One region of the Thermosynechococcus sp. NK55a genome, then DNA from elsewhere that is predicted to be linked to it. Evidence: predicted binding sites of a transcription regulator. Region 1 holds the regulator's gene; the other holds the start of a gene.
What was found. The regulator HrcA, encoded in region 1, represses chaperone genes, less so after heat shock. The targets are predictions, from matches to a motif close to TTAGCACTCNNANNNTNNGAGTGCTAA.
Positions count from the first base shown of each region.

Region 2: a site for HrcA is predicted at 6,353-6,379, ahead of groES (co-chaperone GroES). Genes of this name have one in related genera too.

Region 1 is NC_023033.1:2,161,968-2,170,417, reverse strand. It holds gene NK55_RS10530 (recombinase family protein) at 1-420, shown strand, start outside; gene hrcA (heat-inducible transcriptional repressor HrcA) at 534-1,592, shown strand; gene carA (glutamine-hydrolyzing carbamoyl-phosphate synthase small subunit) at 1,857-3,005, shown strand; gene NK55_RS10515 (carbohydrate ABC transporter permease) at 3,002-3,880, shown strand; gene NK55_RS10510 (IMS domain-containing protein) at 3,873-5,891, opposite strand; gene NK55_RS10505 (hypothetical protein) at 6,104-6,562, opposite strand; gene NK55_RS10500 (hypothetical protein) at 6,588-7,118, opposite strand; gene NK55_RS10495 (2OG-Fe(II) oxygenase) at 7,161-7,754, opposite strand; gene lptC (LPS export ABC transporter periplasmic protein LptC) at 7,782-8,450, opposite strand, start outside.
Region 2 is NC_023033.1:218,847-227,296, forward strand. It holds gene NK55_RS01080 (GH116 family glycosyl hydrolase) at 1-493, opposite strand, end outside; gene NK55_RS01085 (Fur family transcriptional regulator) at 532-924, opposite strand; gene NK55_RS01090 (bifunctional 2-polyprenyl-6-hydroxyphenol methylase/3-demethylubiquinol 3-O-methyltransferase UbiG) at 986-1,576, opposite strand; gene NK55_RS01095 (bifunctional folylpolyglutamate synthase/dihydrofolate synthase) at 1,810-3,078, opposite strand; gene NK55_RS01100 (MORN repeat-containing protein) at 3,094-3,762, opposite strand; gene NK55_RS01105 (ammonium transporter) at 3,972-5,495, shown strand; gene NK55_RS01110 (carbohydrate ABC transporter permease) at 5,476-6,291, shown strand; gene groES (co-chaperone GroES) at 6,479-6,790, shown strand; gene groL (chaperonin GroEL) at 6,860-8,450, shown strand, end outside.

The DNA.
Region 1 (8,450 bases):
GCCCTGGCTGCTGTGATTGATCAAATTGCCGAACGCCTGCCGCCGGCGATCGCTGAACTTTGCCTACCATCGTCACCCCTCACCACCGAAATTGCAGTCATTGACAGGCAGCTGCAACAACTCACGGAACTAGAAGGCCAAGGTCTCTTGGATGCGGAAACGGCTCAACTGCGCCGTTATAAACTGGCTGGGGAGCGGGCACGCATTGAGGCACAGCAGGCACAACTGCCCCCTAGCAATCTCTTGCAACTGGCGGTGACCCTGGGTCAGCCTCAATTTTGGTACCAACTCTCAGCCGCAGAGCAACGCTTTTATCTACGGGAGTTTTTACAGGCCATACAGGTCAGCAGCCGCCCCCCACAGCCTTGGTCTGTCCATTTACAATTTATTTGGGAACCCACTATTGGCAGTGGGCCTTAACCACTTCCAGTGCCCCCCTTAGCTGGAGAGCTGAAAGGGGAAGGGTATATAGATTAGTTTATAGATATAGATAAATAAAAAACACCAATAAGAAATTGCAGGTGTAAGAAGTTATGACGATTGAACTCAGCGATCGCCAAAAGCAAATTCTGGGCGCTACGATTAACCATTACATTGCTACGGCAGAACCCGTCGGCTCAAAGGCGATCGCCACCGAATATAACCTGAACGTCAGCCCAGCCACCGTGCGCAATACGATGCTACTCCTCGAGAAAAGCGGCCTGCTTTACCAGCCCCACACCTCCGCCGGGCGGGTGCCCTCCGATTCTGGCTATCGCGTTTATGTGGATGAACTGATCCAGCCTATTCCCGATATAGCTCGCAAAGCCGAGAGTCTCTTGAGTGAGCGGTTTATTTGGGGACAACAACGTCTTGAGGTGATCTTGCGGCAAGCAGCGCAGTTGCTTTCGGATCTCAGTGGCTACATTACGCTAATCACGCTGCCCAATTCTTTGGAGCGACAAATTCGGGTGATTCAACTGGTCGCTTTGGATGCGCAGCAGGTGATGGTAATTCTTGTTCTGGATACCTACGAAACCCAATCAGCGCTCATTCAACTGGGCCAGGAGGAAGAAGATCCCGAACTACGGGAGCGCACCCTACAGGTACTGACCAACTTCCTCAATCATCAGTTGCAGGGGCGATCGCTGGTGGAATTCAGTGCCATTGACTGGCAAAAACTGGATTTGGAGTTTCAGGCCTACAGCCAGCAGCTTCAGACCCTACTGCGGCAGTTGAGCGATCGCTGCAGCCACCAGAGGACCTCCTTTGTCATCAGTGGTCTTGCAGATGTCCTCCAGCAGCCAGAATTTTCCCAAGTGGAGCAGGTACAAATGCTACTGCATCTTCTCGAAGACCAACAGGATCAACTGGCTCCCCTGATCAGTAGCAATAGCCAAGCTCCGTCCCAAGTGCAAATCCGCATTGGCAGTGAAAATACCCTAGCGCCGATGCAGTCCTGTACCTTGGTCTATTCCTGCTACTGCTATGGGGACTCTCCCGTAGGCAGCGTTGGCATTCTAGGGCCGACGCGGATGCCCTATGCCCAGATTATTCCCTTAGTGGCCACAGCGGCAGATTATTTAACAGAGCAAGTCAGTCGCTATAGGTGAGTGCTCCTCAGCTCCGCAAGGGGCTGAGCTTTTGGGGATGAGGTAGGCAGAGAGCCAGCCCAGTCTCAAAAAAACCGGTAGCCCTATACTGGTTAAAGCCAAATTCCTCAACCGAGGAGGAAAGCAGCCACCGCTGCCCTCCCATGCCCTAAAGAGGATGGGCATTCCCGAAAACACAAGGGCAAACCCTGTGCGGTCAACCATTGGCTGGATCGGGCACAATAAGTTATTGGCCTTTCCTAGGGACACTTGGAGAATATTGAAATGCCTACACCCGCCTTGCTGGTTCTCGCCGATGGTTCAGTCTTTCGTGGTTTTTCCTTTGGGGCACCGGGGACAGCTATTGGAGAGGTGGTCTTTAATACCGGCATGACGGGTTATCAAGAGGTGCTCACCGACCCTAGTTATTATGGTCAAATCGTGACATTCACCTACCCCGAGTTGGGCAATACAGGAACCACCCCCGAAGACGATGAATCCGATCGCCCCCAAGTGCGGGGTGCTATTGCTCGCAATATCTGTGATATTCCCAGTAACTGGCGATCGCAACAATCGTTACCTGATTACCTCAAAGCCCATCGAATTCCCGCAATTTATGGGATTGACACCCGCGCCCTCACCCGCAAAATTCGTACCGTGGGTGCCATGAATGGCGGCATCTCCACAGAAATCCTTGACCCCGTTGAACTGCTGCAAAAAGTCCTTGCCGCTCCCAGTATGCAGGGACAAAATCTAGCCAAAGTCGTGACCACCCGCACCCCCTATGAATGGACAGAGCCAACGCCCCCCGCTTGGGAATTTCGTCCCCAAACTGCTCCCGAGGAACCACCCTTGACAGTTGTGGCCATTGATTTTGGCGTGAAGCGCAACATTCTCCGTCGCTTGGCCAGCTATGGCTGCCGTGTGATTGTCGTGCCGGCGGATACGCCAGCGGAAACGATTCTCAGCTATGACCCCGATGGCATTTTCCTCTCTAATGGCCCGGGTGACCCTGCGGCGGTTCAGGAAGGCATTGAAACCGCGCGCAAATTACTAGGGGCGCAGCGTCCCATGTTTGGCATTTGTCTGGGGCATCAGTTGTTGGGACTCTCCTTGGGGGCAGAAACCTTCAAGCTGAAGTTCGGTCACCGGGGGGTGAACCAGCCCGCTGGGCTGACCCAGGAAGTGGAAATTACCAGCCAAAACCACGGCTTTGCTATCACCGAAGAATCCCTTGCCCAAACTCCCGTAGAGATTACTCACTTTAACCTCAATGACAAAACCGTTGCGGGTTTGAAGCACCAAACATTGCCAATTTTCTCAGTGCAGTACCACCCGGAAGCCAGCCCCGGCCCCCACGATGCCGATTATCTCTTTGGCGAGTTTGTAGCGCAAATGCGTGCCTATCGTCAACAACATCCCCGCAGCCAATGAAAGGGCAATCCCTCACCCCCTACCTCTTTCTTGCCCCTGCCTTAGGGTTGCTAACACTGACGGTCTTTTGGCCAGCCCTACAGGCCTTTTTCCTCAGTTTCACCCGCTATGAAACCGATCTCCTGAGCCCCCCCGTGTGGGTAGGGTGGGCCAATTTTGCCCAGTTGTGGGGCGATGGCGTCTTCTGGAAAACCTTGGGCAATACTTTCCTCTATTTAGTGGTGGTGGTGCCAATTCTGGCGATCGCGCCTCTGCTGCTGGCGATTCTTGTCAACCAACCCCTGCGGGGCATCCACTGGTTTCGTGCTGCCTACTACAGCCCCGTGATTATCTCAATGGTGGTGGCGGGGATTGCTTGGCGCTGGCTCTATGCCCCCAATGGCCTCTTAAATCAACTAGTACAGGGTCTGCATCTGCGGGACACTCCCATTCCTTGGCTGACGAGTCCCCGACTCGCCCTCTTTAGTGTCATGGCCGTTACCATCTGGAAAGGCTTGGGCTACTACATGGTGATCTATCTGGCGGGCCTTCAGGGGATTAGCGGTGAACTGTACGAAGCGGCAGCGATCGATGGCAGTGACGGCTGGCAACAGCATTGGGATATTACATTGCCACTGATGCGCCCCTATCTTCTTTTGGTAAGCATTATCTCAGCAATTTCTGCCACCAAGGTCTTTGAAGAAGTCTATGTCATGACCCAAGGGGGTCCCCTCAATAGCTCCAAGACCATTGTTTATTACATCTACGAGAATGCCTTTCAGCGCTTAGAGATAAACTACGCCTGTACGATGGGACTGATTTTATTCCTGTTTATCCTGTCTTTGTCCCTCTTAAATCTCAAGCTTGGCCGACAAGTGGAAATGCCCCTTAACTAACCACCTGCATGCGTTGAATCAACCATTGATTGCCGCGACGGATAAAGGTATAAATGACCCGGTAGGGATTGCTATAGGAAATATCATTGCGCAGGGTTCCCTGTTCATAGAAACGGGCATCCTCATTGACTTCCGCCAACACATCGACACGATCGCTCCTTTGGAGACGGACTTCCTTCACCTCTAAGTTCTTTAGGGTATAAACCCAATGGCTGCCCTCGGACTGTAGGCCCCGTGCCCGCGATCGCCAGCGGCTCAGTTCTGGCTCCGTCAAAATCGTTGCTAGTTTGTCCATCTCAAATGCTGGCCCAAGGGCTTGGGCTTTCATTCGCTGCCAGGTGTGGAGGCGATCGCGCGCCATCTCTGGCGTTAAAGTGATCCCTAAGGTCGTCGGTTGTGGCGTCGGGGTCGGCGTTGCCACAGGAGTCGGTGTCACTGGCGAGATCGGGGCTTCAGCCGTTTTGGCTGGCCAATAGACTTTTGCCAACGCTCCTAAACCAACAAGAACAACTCCTGCACCCATCCAAAACCCAGTCTGACGTTTTTGGGAGCAACTGTTTCCAGGGCGGCGCCGTTTGCGAGTGGATGGTTGGGGCGTGGCTGTCCCCGTTGCAGTTGAAGAAGTGGTCGAAGCCAATGCCGAAAAGCCCTGACCTAGCCGAGTCTGATCCTGCAAAGGTAACGTTTCCGCTGTGAAGGAGACGGGAGGGGGCACAGCCACCGTTGGTCTCATCACTTCAGGGAGCGCAGAGGCAGTGGTCGCAGGGGGTTCAGAGGCAATAGAGTCGTCACTGAGAGCCTCTAGGTAGGTTTGGACATTGGGATCAGCAAAGTAAGCATCCAAGGCCACGGGTGTTTCCCCCAAGTCCCGAAATGCAGGATAAATTTCTTCTCTGAGCCATTGTGTGGTGTAGTAATAGAGCCCCGGCAGTAGATCGCCAGCCTCACCGGCATGACGGCGGATAAAGTCCAGAGTCGGTTGATCTTGGCTGTTGTCAAGAGCTGCCAATGCCTCGGTGGGCTGTCCCAAAAGCAGCAAGCAACTGGCGAGTTCAAGATAGACATCTTGATTGGGGAGCAGCTGCTCCAATAAATCCCTGGCCCGACGAATATAGCTCGGCTGAAGTTCATGCACGCCCCGTGCCACCAAGGCATGTACCGCAAGGTAGGTCGCCACCGCTGAGGGACGCCGCGATTCCCGTTCAAAGAGTTCCTGTTGCTCTGCCACGGTAAGATGGCTGCGCAGTTGCAAAATAAATTTCAGAAAATCCTCAACTGCAAGTCCCGAGTGATCATCACGGCGCCCCTCAACACCCCCGCGCTCACTCAGCATTTGCCGCAGCAACAAAATACCCCGCTGCCGATTCACACTATCGGCCAGAGGCAGTGCCAGTAACTCTAGAATAAGGTAAGGACGTAACCGATTCAGTTCCGTCTGAAACTGTTCCTGGAGTTCGGGAAACAAGTTTGACCGCTGCTGAAGTACCGCTAGACCGGCTTCTAGCTGAGAGGCGGCTGCTTGGTAGGACTGCCGCTGCCATTCCTCGCGTCCCAATTCCAGATAGGCCAAAGCCACAGTGAGGGTAATGTCGGCAACGGCGGCAGAAGAAGTGTAGGGGCGATTGAGATCAAGAACATCCTTTTTGAGAAATACTTCTCCCAACTTGACAACTTGGGCATAATTTCCCAGTTCATAGAGCAGTAGGAGTGCCCCCGAGAATTGCTCATCACTAATTTCAATGTAGGGAGCGGTGGCATCGGGATCCAACTGGACAATCAAATCCTCGGCATCAACCGCACGGCAGTGGCGATCGTAGGCATGGCGCTGCTCCGGTTCTCGCAAAACTGCATAGGCCTGCTCAATGAGTTCCCGACGGGTGGCAACTGTGGTGGGGGAGTGCTGCTGGGTAGGCAGTTGCAGCAGCCGATCCTGAAACGCTTGCTCAATTTGCTCCGGCGTTGCCTGAATTGGCACACCCAGCACTTGGTAATAGTCGAGAGGAATGCGCACCTGAACCCAAACCTCTATAGGATGAACTCGTCTATCAACGATGACAGCACATTCATGCACGCCCAATACCAACAGAGAACCTTTGCCGGCAGTTGCTCAACGTTTAGAAATGAAACGGCATAGTGCTAGTGTTCCCGAAAAATGGAGTGACAGGGATTCTAAAGTATCACAATTTCTGTCCCTCAGTGGGAGACTGAGGAGAGACGGGGGGCTTAACCGCGTACTTTTGCTGTAAAGCCAGAGGCCTTAAATTGCTCTAACTGCAAAGGCTCTGGTTGGTCGTAGGGCACACTAATGCGAATTTCAAACTCGCTGATGCCGGGTGGAATCACATCAATTGCACCGACCCGGGTGCGGTTTTGCAACACTGGATTACCATTGGCATCGTAGATACGGCCAAAGACATCGGCATCTACCACGGTTTTGCCGGATTTATTCTCTGCTTTACCAGTAATCAGGTAGCAGTTGGCCTTGAGGGTGGTACCCCCGGGTGTGACCGAACCCTCACCAATTTCTGGCGGACATTCGTGGTAATTCAGGTCAAAGAGCCGCACTGGAATAGCAGCGATCGCCGGCAGCGTGGCGATACTTGACCAACACAGGACACTCAGGAGCAGGCACACCACTCCTCGACGCAGATATCCCACAAACCGATTCGCACTCATGGTCATCGCTCAGCACCCAAATACGTCCCCATTATCCCACAGTGGTTAAAACCCATAGATCAACAGCGCCCAACAGCAGCGTAAAAACAGCCAAAATACCATACATCCAAGGTTGAGCGAGGGGCTTAATTACATCTGTGGGCAATCCCGTATGGGCTTCAATGGCACGCATCATTTGGGCAAAACCCGCCACTCGCATCGGCAGAAGATACCCTTGACCTGTGGCAGTCACCAGATAATAGACCCAGCCCCCTTGGCTGGTACTACGGGGCTGAAGCCCTTGAATATCTGACCAAATCAGTTGCCACTGCTGCCGCAGGAAGGGGGGAACCCAATGGGGATAGGTGAGGCGAATTCCCACAGCATCCAGTTCTACCCGTTGACTCAGCGCCCCCCAGAGGAACACACCCCCGAGGGCGATCGCCCCCCAAAGAAGCAGGGGCGAAATGGGAGCCGCCGTCTGTACCGCCAAAAACGGGAGGGGCAGCGTGAGTGCGCCGTAGAGGGCAAGGAGTGTTCCAGAAACCAGGGGCGAGGTTTTGAAGCGCAGGGGTTCAGTCATTGGTATTACCTCAAGGGTTCATCATCATTCAATCATCATTCATCAATAGAATAACCAAGTGGCAAAGGCATATTTAGTGCCCTGGATCACGGGCAAGGCGGCATGGGGATGGGTGTAGTAGGCGGGAAAGACAACAATATCTCCCGTCCGTGGGGTAACCTTTACCCCTTGGCGATCGAAATAGGTTTCTCCCCCCTCAAAGTCCTCATTGAGATAGCCCACCAGACTGACATCCCGCGTCGGGATACCTTGGGCCAGTTCCATTTGCCGACTGGCCAGCAATAGGTTGTCCACATGGCGGCGATAGCCCTCGCCCACCCGATAGCGCAGGATGGAGAAGTTTTCAATTTCAGGGAAGCGAATCCCATAGTGTTGGTAGAGGACGATTTGAATTGTTTGCGTGGCCTGGAGAAGAATCTGCCGCATCATCGCCTGTTGGGGGTCTTGGGGATCAAAGCGGAGCAAACTGCCGCCGCGCACGGAGCGATCGACCGTTCCCATGAGAATTTGCGCATCCTCAAACCCCACCTTCTCAGCTGTAGCAATCACCTGCTGACACTGGTGAACCGGAATCAAACGCTGGAAAAGGAGAATTTCACCCCCCAAGTCAAGAATTTGCAGTGGTGCGGTACTCATAGGGACTGATTGTTTCTATGATTCAGTCTAGGGAAGGCGCACTCGCAACGGCACTTTGCTCTGAACATTGCCACTGACAATCACCTCTTGGCGATCAAGCCACCCTTTTGCCCGCTGTCCCTGAACTTGAATGCGGGGATTGCTCTGGCGGTAAAAGACTCCCCCTTGGGCTTCAACTTCCTGCTGGGGAATCCGCCAAATCAGTTGAGCTGTGCGTAGTTGGGCATTGGGGCGCTGGATTTCCACCTGACCGCTAGCTTCTAGCCGCTCTTGGGGAATCCACCAATTGAGGCGTTGGGCACGCAGTTGCGACTGTTGAGGTTGGCTATTGATTTGGACCTTGTCAAAGATGGCGCGGTTTTCAGCAATCAGGAAGACACCGCGATTGGCCTGCCCTTCAATGCCTTGGCTGGGATAGCTGACCCGCAGGGGGCGATCGCTCACCAATTGCCGTTGGGGAATTAACCAGCGCACCGTTTCTCCCTCAACGCGCAGAGCAGGGTTGGGAAGCTGCACTCGGACATCCCCCTCAAGGGTGACCCGTTGATCGCTAATTGACCAGATTGCCCTTTGGGCTTGTAGCCGCTGCCCTCGGCGATCGCCCGCCCCACCGACGACTGTGACCCCCCCTTGACCGATGACCCCTGCCAACAGCCGATTGGGCTCCTGCTGCCACACTAGACTCTCCGTATTGAG
Region 2 (8,450 bases), 580 kb from region 1:
GGGACTGATCTGTGGGATTGCTGAATGTCCACAGAAACACCGCCACAGGGTAACTGGTTTCTTGGTAGTTGTGGGGCAGAATCGGTGAAAACTGTTCGCAGGTGATCTGGGCGCTAAAGACTCCCTCATAGACAAACCAACTGCGGGGATAGCGGGCAGCGTAGAAGCCTTTACCAGTGGGGTACCATTGCCAAGTACTGAGGCGGCCATCGCTCGGGGGAGTTCCTAGGGCGTAGGCTTGTGTCCGCTCTCCTTGCTCAAAAAGACTAAATTGACAGGCGGGCAGGGTGCCAAAGATGTGCTCTCCGCCATCAAGGTGCCAGAGGTTGAAGTCCCCGGCGGAGGAACGGCCAATACAGCCAGCGCCAAAGCCACCGAGGGGCATTCCATGCCAAGGGCCATCGTCTAAATTGCTGGCATAGCGAACGCGATAAGGATTCTCCCAGCCTTGGCCGATCGCCCGAGTCCAAGCACAGTTGGCAAATTCAATCACACCACTTTCCGAAGACTTGCCTAATCCAGAATACCGCTTTAGCGCTGCGCCATTTCTTGGCACTTTGCGCAGAGGCCAAAAAACTCCAGGGTGTGGTAAAAAACCTTGAAGTGATAGGACTCCTGTAGCGCCGTTTCGAGTTGCTGTACAGGACACTGCTCAATTCCAATGGATGTGCCGCAGTGTAAACAAGTGAGGTAGTGCTGATCCTGCTGCACCAAGCTATAGACCAGTTCACCACTGGGCAAGGGGCGTGCTTGCACCTCACCATTGATGCGCAGACTATCTAGGGTGCGATAAACCGTTGCCAGACCTAGGGGTGTATGTCGTTGCCGCAGTTCTAAAAAAAGCTCCTGCGCCGAGAGGGATCGGCCGCTGGCTCTAAGGGCATCGAGAATAATGGCTTGGCTACGGGTGCGTCGCGGCGGCATAGCAATAGAACAACATTACCTTGATTTTACCCTGCCCTTGCGGCTGCAATGAGATGAGCAATCAGACCTTGCGGCCAATCAGTTGGATCACCCAGCCTCGCCCGCGATGGCCTTGGCCCTCATGGATGTGCCGCTGGATTTCAAGGGCGTGGAGCCACTCTAGACCCGTCAGTTCTCTCTTCATTTGCTCTAGGTCGTGCAGTAGTTCCAGTGTGGGCGGGCCCCCTGTGCCCATCCCCAGTTGTTTCTTGCTGTAGGTCTCACTGAGATAGAGGCCTTGGGGCTTGAGGGCTTTGACAATGCGCTGGTTGACTAGGGTACGCAGCTCTGGTGGCAGATGGCAAAAAATAGCAATAATTCCATCCCAGGCGTTTTCACCCAGGTCAAAATCCCGCAGATCGCAGTGATAGGTGGTAATTGAGACTCCCCTTTCTTGAGCAAGGCGCTGTGCTTTTGCCAGTCCCACTTGGGAGGCATCCACAGCCGTGACGGCATATCCCTGTTGAGCAAGATAAACCGCATTACGTCCTTCCCCTTCGGCGAGGGAGAGAATTTGCCCTTGGGCCCCAAAGTCATGGGCATGGGCTTTGAGGAAGTCGTTTGGCTCCGTGCCGTAGAAATAGGTGTCTCCTTGAAAGCGAGTGTCCCACATAGATATCGGCTCTTTTAGACAGCAATCACTAGAGTTTCAAAGCGTTTTTCAGGGACTGGTCAGCCATCTTTTTCAAGCACAGCAATATACCCTCCAATTGCCTGATATGAGTCAGCGATTTTCCTTTTGTCTTGCCTTGAGTGATACAGCCGCCCAAGCTTGGGCATTCAGCGACCCCGTACCATCTTTGCCGGTATAGATGATGAGTTGTCTCGCTGAGCACCGCTAGTTTTCTACAGTTGAGTTGCCTGAGAGTCTTTGCTGGCGATCGCCCCCAAAACACGAGCAATTAAGTAAAGGGAGCCACAGACCACGCAGCGATCGCCCCCCCTGTCGAGGGCTTCAGCCACATCGTTAAAAAGACGGCATTCCCCTAACCGAGGGCAACAGGTGTAGGCAAGTTCCTTCAAGTCCTCTAAGTTAGCACTAGCGTGATCCGGGACAGGCACCAACCACAGGCGATCGCCGGCTCGCAGGAGATGTTTGAGAATCCCCCCATGATCCTTATTGGCTAGCATCCCCACTACCCAAGTCACCTCTGTCCAGCCCAATTGATCTACATATTGCCGTAGATAAGCGGCTGCAGGAGCATTGTGGGCACCATCAATGAGCAGTTTTCGCCCTTGCCAGTGTAACCATTGCAGTCGTCCCGGCCAGCGGGTTTGTGCCATTCCCTGTTGAATCGCTGTTAGGGAAATTTGCCAGCCTTGAGCTTGCAGACATTGCAGTGTGGCGATCGCGATCGCGGAATTGGTTAACTGCATTTCTCCCGCCAAAGGCAAGGGATACTCAATGCCACCCCAAGTTGCCCATCCAGCCCGCTCAACACACCACTGCGCCGGTTCTGGCCAGACGGTCGGGCAAGCCAAAGCTGTTAAACGCTCGGCAATCACCGTCTTTGCCTCTGGAGGAACAGGACCAACAACAGCGGGTACACCCTGCTTAAGAATTCCAGCCTTTTCGCCCGCAATCGCCCCCAAAGTATTGCCCAACCGCTGCCAATGATCCCAACCAATGGAAGTAATCACACTCACCAAAGGGGGCTGACACACATTCGTGGCATCCAAGCGCCCCCCTAAGCCCACCTCCATCACCGCCACCTCCACCCCCTGCTGGGCAAAATAGAGCCATGCCGCCGCCGTGACCACTTCAAACTGACTGGGGGGATAGGCCACCTGGGGCAAGACGGCTTCAATTTGTTGAATGAGGGTCAAAAACACCTGCGGGGCAATGGGTTCACCATCGACACAAATGCGCTCACACCAGCTCAACAGATGGGGCGAGGTATAACGACCCGTGCGATAGCCCGCTGCCCGCAAAACACTATCCAAATAGGCACACACCGAGCCTTTGCCATTTGTCCCCGCAACGTGGATCAAGGGCACCTGTAACTGGGGAGACCCCAAGGCACTCAGGAGCGCCTGGATGGGTTCAAGGCCAAGGCGCACCCCAAAGCGGGCGTAGGGACTCAGCGCTGCCGTCAGTGGATCACCCACGGCCAGCTCGATGGAAAAGGATTAGCGGGGCTCGCGACGACCATGGCGCCATGTAGCAATAATCCGGGAGCCATCTGGCAGGGTGAGCACCCCCTCTCCGTCAAATAAGCCATTGCGAAACTGTCCAGCATAGCTTGTGCCATTCCCAAAGGAGAGCATTCCAGTTCCATGATACTTGCCCGCTAGAAACTGTCCCTCGTAGCGAGTGCCGTCGGGAAAGGTGAGTACCCCCTCCCCATGGTATTGACCATTGAGAAACGTTCCCTCGTAGCGCTGGCCATTGGCCAGTTGTAGAATGCCCTTGCCATTGAAGATACCATCGGCAAAGCCACCCTCATAGCGTCCGCCATCGGCATAGGTGAGCACCCCCTGACCGTGGTAGCGGCCATTGCGAAATTCTCCCTCGTAGCGGTTGCCATTGGCCATCGTGAGGATGCCTTGGCCATTAAAGCGACCGTTTAGCAATTCCCCTTTGTAGGTGCTGCCATCGGGGAGGGTCAGGGTGACATCCCCCGTGACCCGCTGCCCTTCATAGACGGCAATTTGAGCAGTTACAGGAGCCAACTGTAGGGTTGCACACCCTAAACCCATCAGGAAAGAACTGAGCACCCAGCGGCGGACAACAGCGGCATTGGCGTGGTGCGAATGGGTCATCACTGGACACTCCACAAGGGTGGACAATTGCAACATATCTAACTGGTACAAGTTGCTCCCTATGCAGAATTGAGGCAGAGACCCAAGTTTTTGTATCTTGGGATACATATACCTAGGGGTAAATTCAGGGATGATTGGTTTATTTGTCTCAAACTTTGCAACTCAACCCTAGGATTTTTCTAGGGATTTTAGCTGGGGGTTTATAGGTTCCAACGGTTTTCTTTGTCGATTGGACATCTGCACCTATGAAACTGCGTTCTATCTTGCGCCGCGGGTTACGTCTTCAGCATCCCCTGACTCCGATTCTCTATCTGCCCCCTCGCCGCACGCGATTGACCTTTGCGGTGATGATTGGTGTGCTGAGTGCAACAGCCGCACTGGGGCAGGATACTGCCGCCTCAACGGCGGTTCCGGCAAAGGTGCAGGTGGTGCTCAACACGCTCTGGGTGATTTTTGCAGGCGTGCTGGTATTTTTCATGAATGCTGGCTTTTGCATGTTGGAAACGGGCTTTTGCCGGGCCAAGAATGCGGTGAACCTGCTCTCAAAGAACCTGATTGTCTTTGCCCTTTCGAGTATCGCCTATTGGGCGATTGGCTTTGCCCTAATGTTTGGGGATGGCAATGGGGTGGTGGGCAGCAGTGGTTTCTTTTTGCTGGGGGCCGATAACAGTCCGGCCACTGCCGAAGCCTACCGGGGGGTCTATAGTTCCCTCAGTTGGGCAGCGGTACCCCTGTTTGCTAAGTTCTTCTTTCAAGTGGTCTTTGCGGGAACGGCCGCCACAATTGTTTCTGGGGCAGTGGCGGAGCGGATTAAGTTCTATGCCTTCTTTATCTTCAGCTTGCTGCTGGTGGGGATTTCCTATCCAATTACGGGTCACTGGATCTGGGGTGGCGGTTGGCTGCAACAGCTAGGTATGTGGGATTTTGCCGGTTCTACGGTCGTGCACTCTGTAGGCGGATGGGCAGCATTGATGGGGGCAGCTCTCCTAGGGCCGCGTTTGGGGCGCTTTCTGCCGGATGGGTCGGTGGCGGCCATCCCCGGGCATAATTTTGCGATCGCCACCTTGGGTTGTTTGATCCTCTGGCTTGGTTGGTTTGGTTTTAATCCAGGGTCAACGATGACCGCAGATCCGGAGGCGATCGCCCACATTGTTGTGACCACAAATATGGCCGCAGCCTTTGGGGGTGTCACCGCAACGGTGGTTTCCACGCTCTACTTTGGGAAGCCCGACCTTTCGATGATCATTAATGGGATTCTGGCAGGATTAGTGGCCATCACAGCCCCCTGTGCCTTTGTCACCATTGAGAGCGCGGCGTTAATCGGCAGTATTGCCGGGATCATTATTATTTTTTCGGTGGTGACCCTCGATCGCCTAAAAATTGACGATCCAGTGGGAGCCATTTCCGTACACTTGGTCAATGGCATCTGGGGGACCATAGCAGTGGGGCTCTTTGCCGATGGACCGGGGCGCTTTTACGAAGCTGGGGCGGGGCCTCTCAAGGGATTGCTCTGGAGTGGTGACTTTACCCAGTTGGGGTACCAATTGGTGGGGGTACTGGCGGTGGGCGGGTTTACCGTTGCCTTTAGTACAGCAGTGTGGCTACTCCTGAACCTTACCATTGGCATTCGCGTTTCTCCAGAGGAGGAAATCGAGGGGTTGGACATTGGCGAGCATGGCATGGAGGCCTATGCGGGCTTCCTTTTGCGCGAAGAAGTGAAAGGATTTGTGGATTTGCTCAAACGGATGTCTGGCAGTGGTCGCTCCTAGGGTAGGCTTAACGCTCCTATTAATCCTGGGGGCATTGTTGGTTCTCAGTCCCTTGCTAGTGGTGCTTTGTACCTCCGGCTGGCCACCCGGAACCCTACCCACCCAATTATTGCCGCCCCAAGGCTGGACCTGGCAGAGCTATCAGGCGGCATGGCGGCAGGGACACTTTATCTTAGCTTTTGCCAACTCAACGTTTGTGGCCTTAGCGGTGACGGCGCTCCAGTTGGTAACTTCAGCCCTAGCAGGTTACGCCCTTGCCCGACTTTCGTTTCCGGGGCAACAGACGATTCTGCTGCTGATGCTAGCAATCCTAGTGATCCCATTTCAGCTTTTGGTGATCCCAATTTTTCTCATCCTGAAGGCGGCTCATCTGATCAATACCTATGGCGCGTTGATCTTACCAACGGCGGCCAATGGCTTTGGTGTCTTTTTGATGCGGCAGTTTTTTCTCACATTGCCCGTTGCCCTTGAGGAGGCAGCCCGCTTGGATGGGGCAAATCGCTGGCAGGTTCTCTGGCATATTCTCTTGCCCCTGAGCCGACCAGCCTTGGTAACGCTCTTTATCTTTACCTTTATTGGCGAGTGGAATGATCTGTTTAAGCCCTTGGTTTTTACCACCAAGCCAGAACTGATCACCGTGCAGCTTTCCTTGGCCAATTTTCAGGAGCAGTTCACCAATGATTGGCCGTTGATGATGGCAGCGGCGGTGATTGCCACTGTACCGGTGATGATTTTGTTTATTTTGGGTCAGCGGCAACTGATTCGCGGTATTGCCACCACGGGGCTAAAGAACTAAGGTACCGTTCGGAAAACCGTACTGCAACAGGAGTTGCGATCGCCAACCGTCTCTCGCTACATTAGCACTCGAAGGGTGAGAGTGCTAAACAATTACCAGTGATGCTCTTACTCCCCAGAGACTGCGCGATGAGCCGTGCAGTGAGTGCTATCAATCCATACTCTTACAATTGGGAGAACAGTACGCTATGGCAGCCGTATCTCTAAGCGTTTCAACTGTGAAACCTTTGGGCGATCGCATTTTTGTCAAAGTCGCCGAAAGCGAAGAACGGACCGCAGGGGGGATTCTCCTGCCCGACAATGCCCGTGAAAAACCCCAAGTGGGCGAAGTGACCGCCGTCGGTCCCGGCAAACTCACTGAAGACGGCAAGCGTCAGCCCATGGATGTGAAAGTGGGTGACAAGGTGCTGTACTCCAAGTATGCCGGTACCGAAGTGAAACTAGGGGGCGAAGACTACGTTCTCCTCTCAGAAAAAGACATCTTGGCCATTGTGGGCTAGGTCACTGACTTCCTTGCATCTCGGTGCGATTTTTTCATCACTGTTGAACGATTGAGGTAGGAAACACATATGGCGAAGCGCATTATCTACAACGAAAATGCTCGTCGGGCCCTTGAAAAAGGGATGGACATCTTGGCTGAATCCGTGGCCGTGACCCTTGGTCCGAAAGGGCGGAACGTGGTTTTGGAGAAAAAATTTGGTGCGCCGCAAATTGTCAATGATGGTGTCACCATTGCTAAAGAAATTGAACTTGAAGATCACATTGAAAACACCGGTGTGGCGCTGATCCGCCAAGCCGCCTCGAAAACCAATGATGCTGCCGGTGACGGCACCACGACGGCGACGGTTCTCGCCCATGCCATGGTGAAAGAGGGGCTGCGCAACGTTGCTGCTGGCGCTAACCCCATTGCCCTAAAACGCGGGATTGACAAAGCCACCCACTTCCTGGTGGAAAAAATTGCCGAACACGCCCGTCCAGTGGAAGACTCCAAAGCCATTGCCCAAGTGGCGGCCATCTCGGCGGGAAATGATGAAGAAGTGGGTCAGATGATTGCCGACGCCATGGACAAAGTGGGCAAAGAAGGCGTGATCTCCCTCGAAGAAGGCAAATCCATGACCACCGAACTGGAGGTCACTGAGGGGATGCGCTTTGACAAGGGCTACATCTCCCCCTACTTTGCCACCGACACCGAGCGCATGGAAGCCGTGTTCGATGAACCCTTCGTGCTGATCACCGACAAGAAAATTACCTTGGTGCAAGATCTGGTGCCGATCCTCGAACAGGTGGCTCGCGCCGGTAAGCCCTTGGTCATCATTGCCGAAGACATCGAGAAAGAAGCCTTGGCCACCCTCGTGGTCAACCGTCTGCGCGGTGTCTTGAATGTCGCTGCGGTGAAAGCTCCCGGCTTTGGCGATCGCCGTAAAGCGATGCTCGAAGATATTGCCGTCCTCACAGCGGGTCAAGTGATCACCGAAGATGCGGGTCTGAAGCTGGAAAATGCCAAGCTGGATATGCTCGGTAAAGCTCGCCGCATCACAATCACCAAAGATCACACCACGATTGTTGCCGAAGGCAATGAAAAAGCCGTCAAGGCTCGCTGCGAGCAAATCCGTCGCCAAATCGAAGAAACCGACTCCAGCTACGACAAAGAAAAACTGCAGGAGCGGTTGGCCAAACTAGCTGGTGGGGTGGCGGTGATTAAAGTCGGTGCTGCCACCGAAACTGAAATGAAAGATCGCAAACTCCGTCTGGAAGATGCGATTAACGCCACCAAAGCCGCTGTTGAGGAGGGGATTGTTCCCGGTGGCGGTACCACCTTGGTTCACTTGGCTCCTGAGTTGAGCAACTGGGCCGCTGAGCACCTAACGGGTGAAGAACTGATTGGTGCCAACATTGTTGAGCGTGCCCTCAGCGCTCCCCTGCGTCGCATTGCGGAAAACGCGGGTCAAAATGGTGCCATCATTGTTGAACGGGTCAAAGAAAAACCCTTCGATGTGGGTTATGATGCCGCTAAAGATGAATATGTCAACATGTTTGATGCCGGTATCGTTGACCCTGCCAAAGTTACCCGCTCGGCTCTGCAAAATGCGGCCTCTATTGCTGGCATGGTGCTAACCACCGAGTGCATCATCGTTGACAAGCCCGAACCCAAGGAAAATA